Regions from separate parts of the Paenibacillus sp. EC2-1 genome, predicted to be linked through region 2. Evidence: a T-box and tRNA genes for the amino acid it is inferred to sense, from the RefSeq annotation. Region 2 holds a T-box; the other holds one or more tRNA genes.
What was found. The T-box of region 2 lies ahead of ACK8P5_RS06385 (arginine--tRNA ligase). A T-box ahead of a tRNA ligase gene usually reads a tRNA of that ligase, here a tRNA-Arg.

Region 1: it encodes a tRNA-Arg, which carries the amino acid that the T-box ahead of ACK8P5_RS06385 (arginine--tRNA ligase) is inferred to sense. The anticodon was not compared.

Annotation. Positions count from the first base shown of each region.
Region 1 is NZ_CP186006.1:270,817-274,238, forward strand. It holds gene ACK8P5_RS01470 (PdaC/SigV domain-containing protein) at 1-614, shown strand, start outside; gene ACK8P5_RS01475 (hypothetical protein) at 718-1,200, opposite strand; gene clpP (ATP-dependent Clp endopeptidase proteolytic subunit ClpP) at 1,298-1,894, opposite strand; tRNA gene ACK8P5_RS01485 (tRNA-Arg) at 2,064-2,138, opposite strand; gene ACK8P5_RS01490 (sugar-binding transcriptional regulator) at 2,484-3,422, shown strand, end outside.
Region 2 is NZ_CP186006.1:1,368,303-1,371,724, reverse strand. It holds gene ACK8P5_RS06395 (EamA family transporter) at 523-951, shown strand; gene ACK8P5_RS06390 (class I SAM-dependent methyltransferase) at 1,121-1,885, shown strand; T-box leader at 1,933-2,152, shown strand; gene ACK8P5_RS06385 (arginine--tRNA ligase) at 2,194-3,422, shown strand, end outside.

The DNA of each region.
Region 1 (3,422 bases), 1.1 Mb from region 2:
AACTGCTAAATATGACAGCGAAAAAACAAAATCCAATCACCATTAAGACAGAAACAGTGAAGAAGAAAATCCTAAATACAACAGCGGTTGTAAATTATCCAGTCATTAGTGGTTTAGAGAATGAAGAGGCCCAGACGAAAATCAACAATGTGCTGAAAAAGAATATGGAAAATGTGTTCGACGCAGCTGAAGGAGACGTGGGCACACTCCCTCCATCCGGAAGCGATTATCCGTATGAGTTCCAAGGGGACTTTGTTGTACATTACAATGCCAATGGCTTATTAAGCATCACGACAAGTGAATACTCCTATACAGGTGGAGCGCACGGGATGACCTTCCGCAATAGCTATACGTTCTCGCTCAAGGATGGAAAGCAGTTGAAGCTTGGTGATTTCATCAACATGCAAGGCAAGAACAAGCAGAAGCTGAACAATCTTGTCCTGAACAAAATGAAAGAAGATGGCGGCTACCTTGGCGGTTTTAAAGGGGTGCCTACAGATGCTCAGTTCTATCTGAAGGATAATGCAGCTGTTCTGTATTTCTCGTTATATGAATACACAGCATACGCTTATGGTTTCCCGGAGTTTGAGCTGAAGTTGAAGGAATGGAAATAGCAGTATTTGAGACTGTGAAAAATAAGGGGCAGAAGCCAAGAAATTGGCCTCTGCCCTTGCTTTATTTCGGTCTATTTTTGACTTCGCTCGATTGAAGGTCTCATTATTTCTCCTGAACGATGGGTGTATTCTTGCTGCGGAAACGGCCGAGTGAATAACCGAGTAATCCTGCTGCGAGAGCAATCAGGGTGCACAAGAGTACAAGGGTTAGGTCCGATGGAATATTTAGAAATAATCGGAGTCCGTAAAGAGGGAAGAAATAAATAAAGGAAACGGGGAGAAGTATGATGAATGATTTTGTCAAATAACCTAATGCAAAAACTAAAATACCCGCTATCCAGTACAGGGAAAACCAGCGAACAAAATAAGATTGGCTTTTTATTCCGAGCAACAGGCCAAGCAGAAATAGTAGTATGACAGCAAAGACAGATGCAACTGTGTGTTGTATATCAGGTGTATTTCCTTTAAACGCAGGAAGCATGTTGATTATGGAAAATGGGATTGAACAGAGGGGAAGTAGTAGAATCAAGGATAATCGGTTACCCACTAGAGTCATCACTCCGATCGCAATATTATTTAAACCCAATTATATCCATAAAATACATGGGGTGTCTAAATATTTCATGCCAAAAAGGCTAACATCCGCATATCAACGGATATTAGCCTCTTATTGTTGCAAAATGTTAGATACCTTGCGGCGGCGTGCTCTCAAGAACTTGGTCGATCAGACCGTATTCCTTCGCTTCAGCAGCAGTCATGAAATAGTCACGATCCGTATCTTTCTCAATACGCTCAAGCGGTTGACCTGTGCGCTCTGCAAGAATATGGTTCAGCTTATCGCGCATCTTCAGGATGCGGCGGGCGCGGATTTCGATATCCGTTGCTTGCCCTTGAGCTCCACCAAGCGGCTGGTGAATCATAACTTCACTGTTAGGAAGCGCAAAACGTTTACCCTTAGCGCCTGCATTCAGCAGGAATGCTCCCATGGAAGCAGCCATGCCGACACAGATGGTTGACACGTCAGGTTTGATAAACTGCATTGTATCGAATATGGCCATACCAGCGGTGATTGATCCGCCAGGGCTATTGATGTAAAGGTGAATGTCCTTCTCCGGGTCCTCAGCTGTCAAGAACAGCATTTGTGCAATGATGGCATTGGCAACTACGTCATTCACGTCGGAGCCGAGGAAGATGATGCGATCTTTCAGCAATCTGGAATAGATGTCGTACGCGCGCTCACCGCGGTTGCTTTGTTCAACGACCATAGGTATGAAACTCATATAAAAAACCTCCTCATTAAATGCATTCCTCATTAAAATACTGTTACCGTATTACCCACATAATAAACAATTTCAACCATAAAGTCAAAGAAAGTCAAACTATTGGGTAAAAAAAAGAGCCGTCATGGGCACTTGTGGGTAAACAATATATAGAAGTTATGAAAATAAATGGCGCGCCCGCGAGGAATCGAACCTCGATCTCAGGCTCCGGAGGCCTACGTCATATCCATTGGACCACGGGCGCAAAATAGCAACGAAGATGATTATACCGCATCTTTTTCGAAAAGACAAGAACAGTGCCAAAGATTCTAATAAGCATGGCTGATGAGAGCGAGACAGAATCCATCTGTATATGAAGAAATTCACACCTTTTGGGAGATACTGTATATGACTTTGACAGTTGTGTATCCACTTTAAGGACAACCTCTTCCTGATGCATAAGAATGCTTAGGGTTGAGAAATATACATTCGGAACACTTGCAACCTCCATAAATATTGGTTAGAATAAGGGTGGGACTTAAAACGCTTGACTGGGACATTTTGCGACCATCGGTAGAAGGTCCAAGACGAAGTTGCAGGAGTGGAAAGCATGCGTAACTTATTAGAATTACAAGAGCAGCTTCTGCCCGATCTCATGGACATTCTCAAGCGAAGATATACGATCCTTCATCAGATCATGTTATCTGGAATGGTGGGGCGCAGGACGCTCGCGGCATCACTGTCAATGACCGAACGTGTGCTGAGGGCCGAAACGGACCTACTGAAAGCACAAGGGCTCATCGAGATTGAGACGCTTGGGATGAGGATTAGCAGTAGCGGACAGAACTTACTTGACCAGCTTGAGCCTGTCATGAATGATTTGTTCGGATTAGCTGATCTGGAGGATAAGATCCGCGAGGCTTACGGGCTGCGTAAAGTAGTGGTTGTCCCCGGTGATAGTGAGTCTTCAGCTGATGTGAAACGTGAACTTGGCAGAGCAGGTGCAAGAACATTACTTAACTATGTCAATAGCGGAGACATCATTGCTGTAACAGGTGGATCAACGCTCGCTGAAGTAGCTGAGCAGATGTCACCGCCGTCAGCTGGTCCTTTAACAGGTTCGTGGTTTGTACCTGCAAGGGGCGGTTTGGGCGAGAGTATGGAGATTCAAGCCAATACTATCGCATCTAAGATGGCGAAGAAGGTAGGAGCCGAATATCGGCTATTGCATGTACCAGATCTGTTGAGCGACGATGCCTATCAGTCACTGGTTCAGGATCACCATATCCGGGACATTGTGAATGTGATACGTCGATCATGTGTTATTGTTCACGGTATAGGAGATGCTATGGAGATGGCTCACCGCAGGAAGCTTGATGAACCTTCAATTAAGGATCTGAAAGCGGAAGGTGCGATTGCCGAATCCTTTGGCTACTATTTCAGTGAAGATGGAACAGTCGTTCATCGTATGCTTACCCTTGGGCTAAGACTTGAGGATATTATGCGGACAGAGACGATTATTGGTATCGCTGGTGGACGAAGTAAGGCT
Region 2 (3,422 bases):
GTTCGTCGCAGCATACGCTTCGTTAGCATTTGCTTCGCAGTCGGCCCGTAGGGGCGTACCCCGGTCTGGGACGCCCTAAGAATAGTCGACAATTATGGCGGCTTTTTTTGCGTATTCCAGAAGGTGAGAACCCCAAACAGGGGGGCGTCGGAGCATGGGCTTCGTTAGCATCCGCATCGCAGTCTCTTTGAGGACAGACGATCCGTTATTTTGGTTATATTCTCAATTTGTGAGTATAAGCGGACAGACAATCCGTTAATACCAACAAAATTCGTGAAATTAGTGTGTTTGGAATAAATAACGGAATCTCAGTCCGCGTAGCACGAATTACAGAACTATTTCCACATATAACGGTTTTTCTGTCCGCATACCCTTCTATTTCCAAAATTCCATTGCAGTGACAACATATCTAAGCACATAACTATCGGTTATTTTTAGCGCAAATTATTGTTTATTTTAAGATTCCTTATTTTACCCCATACTACCTAAAAAGTAGTTTACATATATAAGGAGGCTCTTAACATGCCATTATGGCTTACATATGCTCTACTCTCTGCGGTTACCGCTGCGCTTGTAGCAATCTTCGGTAAAATCGGGCTGCAGAACATTGACGCGAACGCTGCCACTGCGATCCGTTCCGTTATTATGGCTTTATTTTTGCTCGGAGTCGTTGCGGTGCAGGGAAAATTTTCACAGCTTGGTGAGATTTTGTTACAGAAAAAAGCACTCAGCTTTATCGTGCTAAGTGGTGTTGCGGGCGCTCTGTCATGGCTCTTTTATTTTTTGGCATTAAAATATGGCAAGGTATCGCAAGTAGGGCCCATCGATAAGCTCAGTGTGGTGATTGCTGTTATACTGGCCTTTGTATTTCTTGGTGAGAAAATATCGTGGATCAATGTTGCCGGCGTTGCCCTAATTGCTATCGGGGCTCTGTTAGTAGCTGTAAAATAAGCTCAGAGTTCGTGTTCGTTCCATCAACCAAGACTGTTTGAGACGGTCTTGGTTATTATCGACTTTGACTTCCAATAGATAAAACCTATAACTATCATAGTATTTATATATTTCAAATTATAACTGAAGTCATGCACAATAAAGGAACCAATCGTTAAGGAGTGGTCTTATGAGTTCAGCCCAAGTGTGGAAACCAGAGGATTATGACAATCAGATTTCTTTTGTATCAGCCTATGGAAAAGGGTTAATCGAACTTCTAGCCCCTCGTTCAGGAGAACAGATTTTGGATCTCGGATGCGGCACTGGTGACCTTGCTAAGGAGATCTCGGATGCAGGAGCTTTTGTTGTAGGTATGGACTACTCCCAAGAAATGATCAGTAAAGCCCAAGAAAAATATCCTTCGCTCCATTTCATTACAGGAAACGGAGAAAATTTTAGCTTAGACACACCCGTTGATGCGGTGTTCTCTAATGCTGCGCTGCACTGGATGACAAATGCAAAAGATACATTAGCCTCAGTGTACCAAGCTCTAAAACCAGAGGGGCGTTTTGTAGCTGAATTCGGGGGAAAAGGGAATATTGCAGCGATTGTGAATGCGATCGAAGAGGTCCTCTCCTCTGATTACAACATCGACCCAAAAGCTAGTAACCCCTGGTACTTTCCAAGCATTGGAGAATACACTTTTTTACTGGAGAAGATCGGATTTCGAGTAACATTAGCCCATCACTTTGACCGCCCAACAAGACTTCACGGAGGTAAGAATGGGATCAAAGAATGGCTGCACCATTTTGGACAATGTTTTTTCACTGAACTCACACGAGAGGATCAACACGAAGCTTTTGAAAAAATAAGTCAACTTACGGAACAATCACTATGGAAAGACGATGCCTTTTGGGCAGATTATAAAAGACTTCGAGTTGTTGCATATAAATGATGGCTTGCTTTTCTGAAAATATTAGTTATAATGTGGAAAAACAAAATACGAGTTCAATGATTGGGAGAGTAATGATCGACATCGATGTCTAAGCGAGCCGGGGTGGTGGGAGCCGGTACAGGTGAGTTCACGAAGCGGACCCATGAGAACGGTCTTCTGAAATAATTCAGTAGGAAGTCCCGGTTTACACCGTTATAGTATCAAGTGGTTAGACCTGCCGGTTTAACAACGAGAGTGGTACCGCGAGCAATAGTCCTCGTCTCTTATGAGATGGGGGCTTTTTTTTATTTTCTAAGGGGGTATGACATGTGTTAAGTCAGTTCATTATTACAGGGATCGAAAAAGCTGTACAACAGGTCGTCTCATGCATAGAGGAAGTCAAACTACCTGATTCATTTCAAGTAAAAATCGAGCAACCCGTAAATATGGAGCATGGAGATTACTCAACGAACATTGCCATGCAACTTGCTAAACCCTTACGTAAGACACCCATACTAATCGCAGAGCAAATCAAGACTGAACTTGAGCGAGATGAAGCTTTCAGTATGTTGATTCACCGTATTGAAGTTGTGCCGCCAGGCTTCATTAACTTTCACATCCATTGGCCCAGCTGGGCACATATGAAGTTTGAACTGCCACCTTTGTCTAAGAACAAGGTTGTAATTGAACATACTTCGATCAACCCTAACAAGTCTGCCCATATTGGGCACTTAAGAAATTCCTGTATCGGAGATACCCTTGTTCGGCTCATGAGAAAAATCGGATACAAGGTAGAAGTTCACAATTACATTGATGATCTAGGCAATCAACTGGCAGATACGGTTGTGGGCATTCAAAACATATCATTATCCAAAGATCATCTTCGTTTCGGAGATTACTGCTGGGATATTTACGCAGCCATCAATAAGGCTTATCAAAATGATCCAGAACTCGTTAAACAAAGAACCGAAGTACTCCATGCACTAGAGGAAGGAAACCACAACCTTTCATGGATTGGGCTACTTGTAGCAGAGCGAATCGTCAGAGAACACATCGAAGAGATGAAGCAATTCGGAATCGAATATGACCTACTGGTCTGGGAAAGCAGTATCGTTAGAGAAGGGTTCTGGGATACGGCTTTCGAGTTACTTAAGCAAACATCATTATTCCATCAAGAAACTGAGGGGAAGCTCGCTGGTTGCTGGGTTCTGAAACAGTCGACGAACGAGCCAAGTGACGACCATGAGGCTGAGCACAGCATCGATAAAGTGCTTGTTCGTTCAAATGGCATTTTGACCTATACAGCAAAAGATATTGCATATCATTTGTGGAAATACGGTCTGCTACAAAATGATTTTGTATATAAAAAGTTCACTGGGGATGTATGGACAACTGTATCTCACGGTGAGCACCAATCATTCGGTCAAGCTGATACCGTCATCAACGTCATTGATTATAGACAGCAATACCCCCAGATGATGGTCAAGCAAGCGTTAGAGGGTCTTGGATTCACCAAGGAAGCAGAAAAACTTCGCCATGTCAGTTATGGAGTTGTGTC